3 regions of the Streptosporangium sp. NPDC002544 genome follow, and region 3 is predicted to be linked to each of the others. Evidence: predicted binding sites of a transcription regulator. Region 3 holds the regulator's gene; each other region holds the start of a gene.
What was found. Region 3 encodes HrcA, which represses chaperone genes, less so after heat shock. Its sites were predicted from a motif close to TTGGCACTCTCNNNNNGAGAGTGCCAA; they were not measured.
Positions count from the first base shown of each region.

Region 1: a site for HrcA is predicted at 2,224-2,250, ahead of groL (chaperonin GroEL). Genes of this name have one in related genera too.
Region 2: a site for HrcA is predicted at 2,244-2,270, ahead of groES (co-chaperone GroES). Genes of this name have one in related genera too.

Region 1 is NZ_JBEOWJ010000033.1:42,867-47,014, forward strand. Features, by position in the region: gene ABT061_RS37100 (long-chain-fatty-acid--CoA ligase) at 1-1,372, shown strand, start outside; gene ABT061_RS37105 (TetR/AcrR family transcriptional regulator) at 1,531-2,145, opposite strand; gene groL (chaperonin GroEL) at 2,366-3,991, shown strand.
Region 2 is NZ_JBEOWJ010000001.1:299,918-304,065, reverse strand. Features, by position in the region: gene groL (chaperonin GroEL) at 130-1,752, opposite strand; gene groES (co-chaperone GroES) at 1,843-2,154, opposite strand; gene ABT061_RS01465 (class I SAM-dependent methyltransferase) at 2,397-3,563, shown strand; gene ABT061_RS01460 (hypothetical protein) at 3,754-4,148, shown strand, end outside.
Region 3 is NZ_JBEOWJ010000003.1:309,732-313,879, forward strand. Features, by position in the region: gene ABT061_RS06175 (DUF3097 domain-containing protein) at 1-57, opposite strand, end outside; gene ABT061_RS06180 (hypothetical protein) at 116-856, opposite strand; gene hrcA (heat-inducible transcriptional repressor HrcA) at 1,040-2,053, shown strand; gene dnaJ (molecular chaperone DnaJ) at 2,068-3,207, shown strand; gene ABT061_RS06195 (16S rRNA (uracil(1498)-N(3))-methyltransferase) at 3,241-3,972, shown strand; gene ABT061_RS06200 (hypothetical protein) at 4,115-4,148, opposite strand, start outside.

The DNA.
Region 1 (4,148 bases), on a different contig from region 3:
GGTCGCACTGCTCTGCCCGAACCTGCCCTACTTCCCCTTCGTCTACTTCGGCATCCTCAAGGCCGGGGCGATTGTGGTCCCGCTCAATGTGCTGCTGCAGCCGCGCGAGATCGCCTACCACCTGACCGACAGCGACGCCAAGGCGCTCTTCTGCTTCGAGGGCTCCGAGCTGCCCATGGGCGCGCGCGGGCGGGAGGCCTTCGACGCCGCCGAGGGCTGCGAGCTCTTCTTCGTCCTGCCCGCCACACCGCTGGCCACCGAGTCGGAGCACGGCGAATCGTTCTGGGCGGCGCTGGGCGGCATGTCCGGGGAGTTCGAGACGGTGCAGACCGAGCCGGACGACACCGCGGCCATCCTCTACACCTCCGGCACCACCGGTCAGCCCAAGGGCGCCGTGCTGACCCACATGAACATGCTGACCAACACCATCGTCAGCGACGAGATGTTCCCCACCGACCCCGAGGGCGACGTCTCATTCGCCGTGCTGCCACTCTTCCACTCCTTCGGCCAGACCGCAGTCATGAATGTGAGCGTGCGCCGTCGCGCTACCCTCGTGCTCCAGCCGCGCTTCGAGCCCGGCGAGGCGCTGGAGCTCATGCGCAGGGAGAAGGTGACGATGTTCGCCGGGGTGCCGACGATGTTCTGGGCGCTGCTGTCGAAGATCCACGCCGATGGGGCCGAGGCGCCCTCGACGCTGCGGGTGGCGGTGGCGGGTGGGGCCTCCTGCCCGATCGAGGTGCTCAAGGACTTCGAGGGCACCTTCGGCATCCCGATCCTGGAGGGCTACGGCCTGTCGGAGACCTCCCCGGTGGCCAGCTTCAACCAGCTCGGGCGGCCCACCAGGCCCGGCACCATCGGCTTCCCCATCTGGGGCGTGCAGATGCGGCTGGTGGACGACGGCTGGAACACCATCGAGGGCGAGGGCCCCGGCGAGATCGCCATCCGCGGGCACAACGTCATGAAGGGCTACTACGGGCGGCCCGAGGCCACCGAGGAGGTCATGCGGGGCGGCTGGTTCCGCACCGGTGACATCGCCACTCGCGATGAAGACGGCTACTACGCCATCATCGACCGCACGAAGGACATGATCATCCGGGGCGGCTTCAACGTCTACCCGCGCGAGCTGGAGGAGGTGCTGATGACGCACCCGGCGGTCTCGCTGGTGGCGGTGGTCGGCGTGCCCCACGACTCGCACGGCGAGGAGGTCAAGGCTTACGTCATCCCGGCGCCGGGCGCGACGGTGAGCGAGGACGAGCTCGTCGCCTGGTGCAAGGAGAACATGGCGGCCTACAAGTACCCGCGGATCATCGAGTTCCGCGAGAGCCTGCCGATGACGGCGACCGGCAAGATCCTCAAGCGCGAGCTGCGCTAGGTGTACTCGGCCATCAGGTCGGTGACACACCGTAGCTGGTAGTTGATCAATACGCAGACCTCCGGATGTGGGGGAGACGCCTGTCTTCACCACATCCGGAGGTCTGCATGTCCCACGCCGACGCCCGGCTGACCGATGGGCGATATCTCACATGCTGGTCACTGATCCTGCGGGCCTTGGGGTGGCGCGGTGGGGAAGACACAGGTCAGGGCGCGGCGCAGGGTGGTGGCGAAGGATTCGGGGTTGCCGGGTTCGAGCCAGTGCCGCCCCGCCACGCGGATGGCGCCGGCGATCGCGGCGGCCGTGACGGCGGGAAACAGGTCGCGTCCGGGGTCGGTGCCGGTGCGCGCCGCGATCGCCTCGGCCAGCGGGCCCTCCGCCATGGTGAACGCCTTCAGCGCCTCGCCCTCCAGTTCGGGCGTCGACATGATCATGCGCAGGCCGGCTCTGTCGGGCTCGGGGTTGGTGTAGAGCTCGATCACGGCCGCGATGACGGCCTGGTCCAGCGGTTCGCCGGCGGGCCGGGAGCGCAGTGCCTGCCCCGCGCGCGTGGACTGGTCGGCCTGGAAGGCGCAGATCGCCTCCGCCCTGCTGGAGAAGTAGTTGTTGTAGGTGCGGGGGGAGACGCCCGCGGCCGTGGCGATGTCATGGACGCGCACCAGGGCCAGCCCGTGAGGGCCCTGCTCGATGGCCAGGCGCAGCGCGGCGTGGCTGATCGCCTCCCGGGTGGCCTGCCTGTTGCGCGACCGAAGGTCCGGCGCGTCGTCGTTCATGGGTCAACCCTATCCGATACTGCGTGATGCGCACTAGGTGCGTGTCACGCAAGTTTTGGGTAGAGTGCGGCGGGACGCCTGGCACTCACACCTGGAGAGTGCCAACCACAAGGGCGTGTGCCGGGACGACGAGGTCCGCCGGGCAGGTCGTCCACCTGCCCGGCAGGCCGTCCGTCGCGGGCGCCGTCCCGGCAAGCCCCCATCAAGAGCAGGAGAGAGAATGGCTTCGAAGATGATCGCGTTCGACGAGGACGCCCGGCGCGCTCTCGAGCGCGGCATGAACCAGCTCGCCGACGCCGTCAAGGTGACCTTGGGGCCCAAGGGCCGCAATGTCGTTCTGGAGAAGAAGTGGGGCGCCCCCACCATCACCAACGATGGTGTCTCCATCGCCAAGGAGATCGAGCTCGAGGACCCGTGGGAGAAGATCGGCGCCGAGCTCGTCAAGGAGGTCGCCAAGAAGACCGACGACGTCGCCGGTGACGGCACCACCACCGCCACCGTGCTCGCTCAGGCCCTGGTGCGTGAGGGCCTGCGCAACGTGGCCGCCGGCGCCAACCCGATGTCCCTGAAGAAGGGCATCGAGGCCGCCGTCGAGCGTGTCTCGGAGGAGCTGTCCAAGCTGGCCAAGGACGTGGAGACCAAGGCGCAGATCGCCTCCACCGCCTCCATCTCCGCCGCCGACCCCGAAATCGGCGAGATGATCGCCGAGGCGATGGACAAGGTCGGCAAGGAAGGTGTCATCACCGTCGAGGAGAGCAACACCTTCGGCCTGGAGCTTGAGCTCACCGAGGGCATGCGCTTCGACAAGGGATACATCGCCCCGCTGTTCATCACCGACTCCGACCGGCTCGAAGCGGTCCTGGACGATCCATACGTGCTGATCGTGAGCGGCAGGCTCTCCGCCAACAGGGACCTGCTCCCGGTCCTCGACAAGGTCGTGCAGACCGGCAAGCCGCTGCTGGCCATCGCCGAGGACATCGAGGGTGAGGCCCTGGCCACCCTGATCGTCAACAAGATGAAGGGCGTCTTCCGGTCGGTCGCGGTCAAGGCTCCGGGCTTCGGTGACCGCCGCAAGGCCATGCTGGGCGACATCGGCATCCTGACCGGTGCCCAGGTCATCAGCGAGGAGGTCGGCCTCAGGCTGGAGTCCACCACGCTGGACCAGCTCGGCCGTGCCCGCCAGGTCATCGTCACCAAGGACGAGACCACCATCGTCGACGGTGCCGGTGACGCCGAGCAGATCGCCGGCCGGGTCAACCAGATCCGCGCCGAGATCGACAACACCGACTCCGACTACGACCGCGAGAAGCTCCAGGAGCGCCTGGCCAAGCTGGCCGGCGGCGTGGCCGTCATCAAGGCCGGCGCGGCGACCGAGGTCGAGCTCAAGGAACGCAAGCACCGCATCGAGGACGCCGTTCGCAACGCGAAGGCGGCCGTCGAGGAGGGCATCGTCCCCGGCGGTGGCGTGGCCCTGCTGCAGGCCGGCGCCAACTCCTTCGACAAGCTGGAGCTCTCCGGCGACGAGGCCACCGGCGCCGCCATCGTGCGCAAGGCCCTGGAGGAGCCGCTGAAGCAGATCGCCGTCAACGCCGGCCTCGAGGGCGGCGTCGTGGTCGAGCGGGTACGCAACCTTCCCGCGGGTGAGGGTCTCAACGCCGCCACCGGCGAGTACGTCAACCTGTTCGAGGCAGGCATCATCGACCCGGCCAAGGTGACGCGCTCGGCTCTGCAGAACGCCGCCTCCATCGCGGCGCTGTTCCTCACCACCGAGGCCGTCATCGCCGAGAAGCCCGAGAAGGCCGGAGCCGCCCCCGCCATGCCCGGCGGCGGCGACATGGACTTCTAACCTGATCTTCAACCTGTGCGTCGCGGACACGGGTCGGCGGATTTCCCAGCCTTTGGGACCGGCTCGTCGATGTGCATCGGGGATACGTGCCATGAACGCTCGGCATCGACAGCCCCACCAGGACCGGCCCGTCGTGGTCGAGAGCCGTCGCAGGCCG
Region 2 (4,148 bases), on a different contig from region 3:
CTATTCGGAGGAACCGCGTTTGCCCTTACGAGTGACGCGCCATGACGCGGTGCGGGCGCATTTGGTTTACCGCAAAACGCGAACGGCCCGCGCCTCCGGGGAGACGCGAGCCGTTCGGAACCGGTGAGATCAGTGACCGTGGCCGTGGCCGTGGCCCTGACCGGCGGCGGCCGGAGCCTCCTCCTCGGGCTTGTCCACCACGAGCGCCTCGGTCGTCAGCAGCATGCCGGCGATGGAGGCCGCGTTCTGGACGGCCGAGCGGGTGACCTTGACCGGGTCGATGACACCCTGGGCGATCAGGTCGCCGTACTCGCCGCTGGCGGCGTTGAGGCCGTGGCCGACGGGCAGGTCGGAGACCTTGGAGGTCACCACGTAGCCTTCGAGGCCGGCGTTCTCCGCGATCCAGCGGGCCGGCTCGACGAGCGCCTTGCGGACGATGGCGACACCGGTCGCCTCGTCGCCGGTCAGGCCCAGGTCGTCGAGGACCTTGGAGACGTGCACGAGCGCGGAGCCACCGCCGGAGACGATGCCCTCCTCGATCGCCGCGCGGGTCGCCGAGATGGCGTCCTCCAGGCGGTGCTTCTTCTCCTTCAGCTCCACCTCGGTGGCCGCGCCGACCTTCAGCACGCAGACGCCGCCGGAGAGCTTGGCGAGACGCTCCTGGAGCTTCTCACGGTCCCAGTCGGAGTCGGACTGCTCGATGGCGAGCTTGATCTCCTTGACCCGGTCGGCGATCGCCGAGGCCTCGCCGGCACCGTCGACGACGGTGGTGGAGTCCTTGGTGATGACGACGCGCCGGGCGGTGCCCAGCACCTCCAGGCCGACGTGCTCCAGCTTGAGGCCGATCTCCTCGCTGACCACCTGGCCACCGGTGAGGATGGCGATGTCCTGCAGCATGGCCTTGCGGCGGTCACCGAAGCCCGGCGCCTTGACGGCGACGGAGGTGAAGGTGCCACGGATCTTGTTCGTGACGAGAACCGCGAGGGCCTCGCCCTCGACGTCCTCGGCGATGACCAGCAGGGCCTTCTTCGTCTGCGCGATCTTCTCGAGCAGCGGCAGGAAGTCGGCGACAGAGGAGATCTTGTTCTGGGTGATCAGGATGTAGGGGTCCTCCAGGACCGCCTCCATGCGCTCCTGGTCGGTCACCATGTAGGGCGACAGGTAGCCCTTGTCGAACTGGAGACCCTCGGTGAACTCGAGCTCCAGGCCCATGCTGTTGGACTCTTCGACGGTGATGACACCGTCCTTGCCCACCTTGTCGAACGCCTCGGCGATCAGCTCGCCGATCTTGGCGTCCTGCGCGGAGATCGTCGCCACATTCGCGATCTCCTTCTTGTCCTCGACCGGGCGGGCCGACTCGATCAGCCTGTCGCTGACGGTCTTGGCCGCGATGTCGATGCCGCGCTTGAGGGAGAGCGGCTGGGCACCGGCGGCCACGTTGCGCAGACCCTCGCGGACCATGGCCTGGGCCAGGACGGTCGCGGTGGTGGTGCCGTCACCGGCGACGTCGTTGGTCTTGGTCGCCACTTCCTTGGCCAGCTGCGCGCCAAGGTTCTCGTACGGCGCCTCAAGCTCGACCTCGCGGGCGATGGTGACACCGTCGTTGGTGATGGTCGGCGCACCGAACTTCTTGTCGATGACGACATTGCGGCCACGCGGGCCCAGCGTCACCTTGACCGCGTCCGCGAGAGCGTTCACGCCGCGCTCGAGAGCTCGGCGCGCGTCCTCCTCGAACGACAGGATCTTCGGCATGACAGTCCTCTCTATAAGTACGTCGGCGCATCAAAGCCCCGGGCGCTCTCGCGACCCGGGGCTCGATACGTCATCTTTGTGAAGCGAGAACTACTTCTCGATGATGGCGAGCACGTCACGGGCGGAGAGCACGAGGTACTCCTCGCCGTTGTACTTCACCTCGGTGCCGCCGTACTTGCTGTAGAGGACCACGTCGCCCTCCTTGACGTCGAGCGGAATCCGCTTCTCGCCCTCGTCGTCCCAGTTGCCCGGACCCACCGCGAGGACCTTGCCCTCCTGCGGCTTCTCCTTGGCGGTGTCCGGGATGACCAGACCGGAAGCGGTGGTCTGCTCGGCCTCAAGCGGCTGGACCACAATGCGGTCGCCAAGCGGCTTAACGGGAACCTTGGTGGCGGTCGTCACGTCGGACCTCCCCTTCAGATTTGAATGATCTAGAAGAGGCGACCAGCGGTCTGCCGTCGCGGGTGTCAGACCTGCCTCGTCGCATGTATTTGGCACTCTCACCGGGAGAGTGCCAATACGGAACAGTATGCAAGGAGGGCTTGACAGTCAACACGGAGCGCCCGTCTGCGCTTCGGGCGAACGTCAAACCAGGTGGAAGCCCCTCGCGAAGCCCCACGGTGAAGGCGGTAGCGTCGGGTGGTGTGAATCTCGACGCATTCCGCGAACTCCTGACCCCGCGCGGCCAGGAGGCGCTGGGCGCGGCGGCCGAGGCCATCGGCGACGACCCGGTGGCGGCGGTGACAAGGTTAAGAAAGATCTACGACGCGGACCTGACCTCGGCGGCGCTCACCCAGGCCGAACTCAGGCTGCGCGCGAGGGAGAAGTTCGGCGCCGACGCCGATCTCATGTACTTCACCCGGCCCGGCCTGGAGCAGGCCACCCGCCGCGAGGTGGCCGACCACCGGGCGCGGCGCGTCCCCGCGGGTTCCCGGGTCGCCGACGTCTGCTGCGGTATCGGCGGAGACCTCCTCGCCCTGGCCAGGGCCGGATGCGTCGTCGAGGCGGTCGACGCCGATCCGCTCACCGCCGCGATCGCGGCGGCCAACGCCGCCGCCCTGGGCTTCGGCGACCGGGTCTCGGTCCGCGCCGCCGACGCCTCCACCCTGGACCCGGCCGCCTTCGACGTCCTGTTCGCCGACCCCGCGCGCCGTACCGCGCGGGGCAGGACCTTCGACCCGATGGCCTACTCGCCCGCCTGGCCCGCCGTACTGGAGATGGTGGCCAGGGCCGGGGCCGCCTGCCTGAAGGTCGCCCCCGGGATCCCGTACGAGTTCGTCCCCGCCGGGGCGGAGGCCGAATGGGTCTCCTACCGGGGCGACGTCAAGGAGGCCGTGATCTGGTGCGGCACACTGGCGGGTGAGACCGCGCGCAGGGCCACGATCCTGCCGTCGGGCGTCACGATGACGCCCGACCCCACCCTCGGCGATCCCGGCACCGGCCCGGCGGGCCGCTACATCTACGAGCCCGACGGCGCGGCGATCCGCGCCCACCTGGTCGCCGAGATCGCCGCGTCGGTCGGCGGGCGCCTGCTCGACCCGCAGATCGCCTACATCACCGGCGACGTCGCGGCGCCGACGCCGTGGGCGTCGCGGTACGAGGTCCACGAGACGCTGCCGTTCTCGCTCAAGCGGCTGCGGGCGGCGCTCCGCGAGCGCGGGGCCGGCAATGTGACGATCAAGAAACGTGGCTCCGCGGTGGATGTCGACCGTCTCAGGAAAGACCTCCGGCTGCCCGGAGGTGAATCCGCGACGGTCATTCTCACCCGAATAGGTGACAGGCCATTTGCTTTCATATGCAGCCCCAGCTGACCAGCCAAAATGGTCGATTATTCCAGCAAGCCGACAATTCCTGTCTTTTAACCTCGCCCCTGGAAAACCTTGATCCAGAGGCTAAGGTTGCCGGGCGGGAGTTCTCTCGCCTCCGATTTCATCCCGTTCATCGGCAGAACCGACCCAATCCAACCGCGCGGCTGAGCGTCGGCGAGCGAAGGAGCTCTCGGTGGATCACTCTGACCACGCCCTGCTCCAGACGGGCAGCCAGACCGCCATCTCCGACCGGATGCGCGAACTCCTCGCCCGGGCGGCCCAGGACCACGTCTACGAGCAGCGGACCCAGGGCGCCGTGCTCGACGAGATCCGGCAGCGCCTGGAGGGCATGGAGTGGCTGCTGCGCGAGGTCAGGGAGCGCGAGATCGGCGGGCTGAACGGCACGCTCGAGTCCGTCAACGGGCGCCTGGACGACATCGCCGCCCGCCCGCCCTCCTGGGCCGAGGGCCTGGCCCAGCACGTCGAGGCGGTCCGCGACCACGTCGACGCCGTCGGCGAGCGGGTCGAGTCCTTCGGCAGGCGGGTCGACGCCGTCCGCGACCGGGTCACCCCCCTCGGCGAGCTGCC
Region 3 (4,148 bases):
AATCCCCCCTCTGCGGGGGCGCCGCCAGTCTCCCGCCAGAACGTCACGCTCGTACATCACCGACCGCCCACCGTCTCTCGCAAAGGATCACGTGGGACGCTAGCAAACGCCACGGTCACCTGCCGTAGGGTCCCGGCGCTCCCCACTGCCCCGCCGACGCGGCGGCCCTGCGCTTGCGGACGTTGCTCCGCTTCACCAATACGACGATCGTCACGATGATGGCCAGCAGGATCCCGATGCCGGGCACCGCGAACAGGGCGATCACCCCGCCGACCAGTGATCCGGCGGAGAGTTCCCGGCCCACGCCGAACGTGGTGCCCTCCACGGGGTCGGCGGTACAGGTGACCTGGTAGTCGCCTGCCTGCTCCACGCCGATCTGCAGGCCCATCTCCCAGACGACGCCGTCGGAGCCCGCCACGGTCTGCTGGACGAGCGGCTTCTGCAGGCTGGGCGTGCCGGTGCCGCCGGTCAGCGTGCACTCGAAATTGGTGGGTCCACTGGTGGAGACATAGATGGCGGGCTTGTCGGCCGGGTCGAGCGTGACCGTCGTGTTTTCGCCGGGGGCGAACGTCTTCGTCGGCGCCGCGCTGGTGACCGCGCCCAGCACGCCACCGGCGAAGCCGCCGATGCCGACGATGATGCTGACCAGGGCGAGCAGCCATACCCCGACGATCCATCCGATACCGGGCTTGATCTTCCCGGTGGGGGGCGGGCTCTGCGGGGCGCCGTAGCCGGGAGGTGCGTAACCGTAGGAGGGGCCGTTCTGGTGGGGCTGCTGGCCATACGGCTGCTGGGGGGAGCCGTAACCGGGGCCGCGGGAGGCGTCGCCCGGAAAAGAACCAAAATCGTTGGACATGTACGAATTGTGATGGGAACCGGTTGAAACGCGATAGCAGTTGACTTGCCAATGGCTTGGCGTCATCATCCGCACCTCTTGCTTATCGCGCCTTCCGCACGGGGGCCGTACACTTGGCACTCGGGAACACAGAGTGCCAGACCTCGTGTTTCCCATCTGAACGCAGGCAGGGAGGTGACCACGTTGGTCGACGACCGGAAGCTCGCCGTGCTTCGCGCCATCGTCGAGGACTACGTGTCCACCAACGAGCCGGTGGGCTCCAAGGCTCTCGCGGATCGGCACAGTCTGGGGGTGTCCCCGGCGACGATCCGTAACGACATGGCGGTGCTGGAGGAGCAGGGCTACATCGCCCAGCCCCACACCAGCGCCGGCCGGGTGCCCACGGACAAGGGCTACCGGCTCTTCGTTGACCGGCTCTCGCAGGTGAAACCCCTGTCGAGCGCGGAGCGCAAGGCCATCGAGAGCTTTCTCGCGGGTGCGGTGGACATCGACGACGTCGTCATGCGAACGGTGCGGCTGCTTGCCCAGCTCACCCGGCAGGTCGCCGTGGTGCAGTACCCGACGCTGACCAACTCGACGGTCCGGCACGTCGAGCTGGTGCCGCTGAGCGAGCGCCGGCTGATGTTCGTGCTCATCACCAACACCGGCCGGGTGGAGCAGCGCGTGGTCGAGCTGCCCGACGTCGTGGACGAGCAGCGGGTGGCCCATCTGCGAGCGATCCTCAACACCTCCCTCGACGGGTGCGGGCTCACCGGCGTTCCCGACAAGGTCGCCGACCTGCCGGAGCGGCTGCCCGCCGAGGACCGGCCGCTCGCGGCCACGATCCTGTCCGTGCTGCTGGAGTCCCTGGTGGACAGGCACGATGAAAAGATCGTTTTTGCCGGGGCCGCCAACCTCGCGGGAGCCGACTTCACGGTCGGGCTCCGCGATGTGCTGGAGGCGCTGGAAGAGCAGGTCGTGCTCATGCGACTGCTCGGTGAGACCTCCGACCTGTCGGCGCTGACCGTGCGGATCGGCTCGGAGAACCCCTACACCGGACTCCAGGGCACGTCGATCGTCGCCGCCGGATACGGTTCTGGGGACAAGCAACTGGCCCGGCTAGGTGTGCTGGGCCCAACGCGGATGGACTATCCGGTCACGATGGGCGCGGTGCGCGCGGTGGCACGCTACGTCAGCCAGATCCTGGCTGCATCATAAGAGGTCAACTAAAAGTGGCTAAGAGCGACTACTACGGCACCCTCGGGGTGCGCCGTGACGCCAGTGCGGAAGAGATCAAGAAGGCGTACCGACGTCTGGCGCGCGAACTGCATCCTGACGTCAACCCCGACCCCGAGACTCAGGAGCGCTTCAAGGAGATCACACAGGCCTACGAGGTCCTGTCCGACTCCAGCAAGCGGCAGATGTACGACATGGGGGCCGACCCGTTCGCCTCGGGCGGTGCGGGGGCCGGAGGCTTCGGTGCCGGTTTCCCGTTCAGCGACATCATGGACGCCTTCTTCGGCGCAGCCGGTGGCGGCGGCGGTCGCGGCCCCCGCTCGCGTGCCCGTCGCGGACGCAACGCCACCATCCGGGTCGAGCTCGACCTGCGCGAGTCGGGCTTCGGCACGACCCGTGAGCTGGTCGTCGACACCGCGGTGGTCTGCGAGGTCTGCACGGGTTCGGGCGCCGCCGCAGGCACCCACCCCGACACCTGTGACATGTGCCATGGCCGGGGCGAGGTCTCCCAGGTCACCCGCTCCTTCCTCGGCCAGGTCATGACCTCACGGCCCTGTCCCCAGTGCGGCGGCTTCGGGTCGATCATCCGTCACCCCTGCCAGGAGTGCTCCGGCGACGGCCGGGTCCGTACCCGGCGGACCATCAAGGTCCGCATCCCGGCCGGGGTGGAGGACGGCACCCACATCCAGCTCGCCGGAGAGGGCGAGATCGGCCCAGGTGGCGGCCCGCCCGGCGACCTGTTCCTGGAGATCGTCGAGCGCCCCCACGAGATCTTCGAGCGGCGCGGCGACGACCTGCACTGCACGGTGCAGATCCCGATGACCGCGGCCGCGCTCGGCACCGTCCTGACCATGGAGACGCTCGACGGAGCCGAGGAGCTGGACATCCGTCCCGGTACGCAGTCGGGGCAGACGATCCCGCTCTACGGCCGCGGTGTGCAGCGCCTGAACGAGACCGGTCGTGGCGATCTGCTGATCCACGTGAACGTGGAAACCCCCTCCCGTCTCGATACGGCACAGGAGGAGCTGCTGAGGGAGCTCGCCAAGCTCCGCGGCGAGGAGCGCCCGCCCGGCAAGTTCGCCCCCGGGCAGCAGAGTTTCTTCTCCCGGCTGCGGGACGCCTTCAATGGCCGCTGACCCGGACCGCTCCCGCTCACGCCCCGACGGCTCATGACCGTTCCGGTCTTCCTGGCCGAACCCACCGACCTGGCCAGGCCGGAGTTCGTCTTCGGCGGCCCCGAAGGGCGCCACGCGGCGGCCGTACGGCGGCTGCGGGCCGGGGAGCGGCTTGACCTGACGGACGGGGCGGGCTCCGTCGCCGAGTGCGTGGTGATCGAGGCGGGCAAGGATTCGCTCCGGGTCCAGGTACTGCGCCGTCACGAGGTGCCCGTGCCGTCCCCGCGTCTGGTCGTGGTCCAGGGGCTGCCCAAGGGCGACCGGGGCGAGCTGGCCGTGGAGATGATGACCGAGGCGGGGGTGGACGTGATCGTCCCCTGGGCCGCGGCCAGGTGTGTCACCCAGTGGAAGGGCGAGCGCGCGGCCAAGGCGCTGGCCCGCTGGCGCTCCACGGCGCGTGAGGCGGGCAAGCAGTCACGTCGCTTCCGCCTGCCCGAGGTGACCGAGCTCGCCTCCACCGCCGGGGTCGCCGCCCTGCTGTCGGCGGCGGCGCTCGGCGTCGTGCTGCACGAGGAGGCCGCCTCCCCGCTGTCCGGCCTGCCGCTCCCCGCGGGCGGCGACATCGTCGTGGTGGTCGGCCCGGAGGGCGGGGTGTCGCAGGAGGAGATCGCCGTCTTCCGCGAGGCCAAGGCGGTGCCGGCGCTGCTCGGGCCGACGGTGCTGCGTACCTCGACGGCCGGGGTCGTCGCGGCGGCGGTGCTCCAGGCACGCAGCGGCCGCTGGTGATCCCCGGCCGACGGTCCTGAGCCCTGCGCCCGGCGCCTTCCGCCTACCGCGTCGGGCACCGTGGCACGCCGCGGCTCCCTCCTCCGCCTCGGGAGAGGCCGTCTGACCGATCCTCGGCACGCCGGGATCCGCCGGACAGGGCCTAGCTGCTGACCGGGGTCGGCACGGGGATGCTC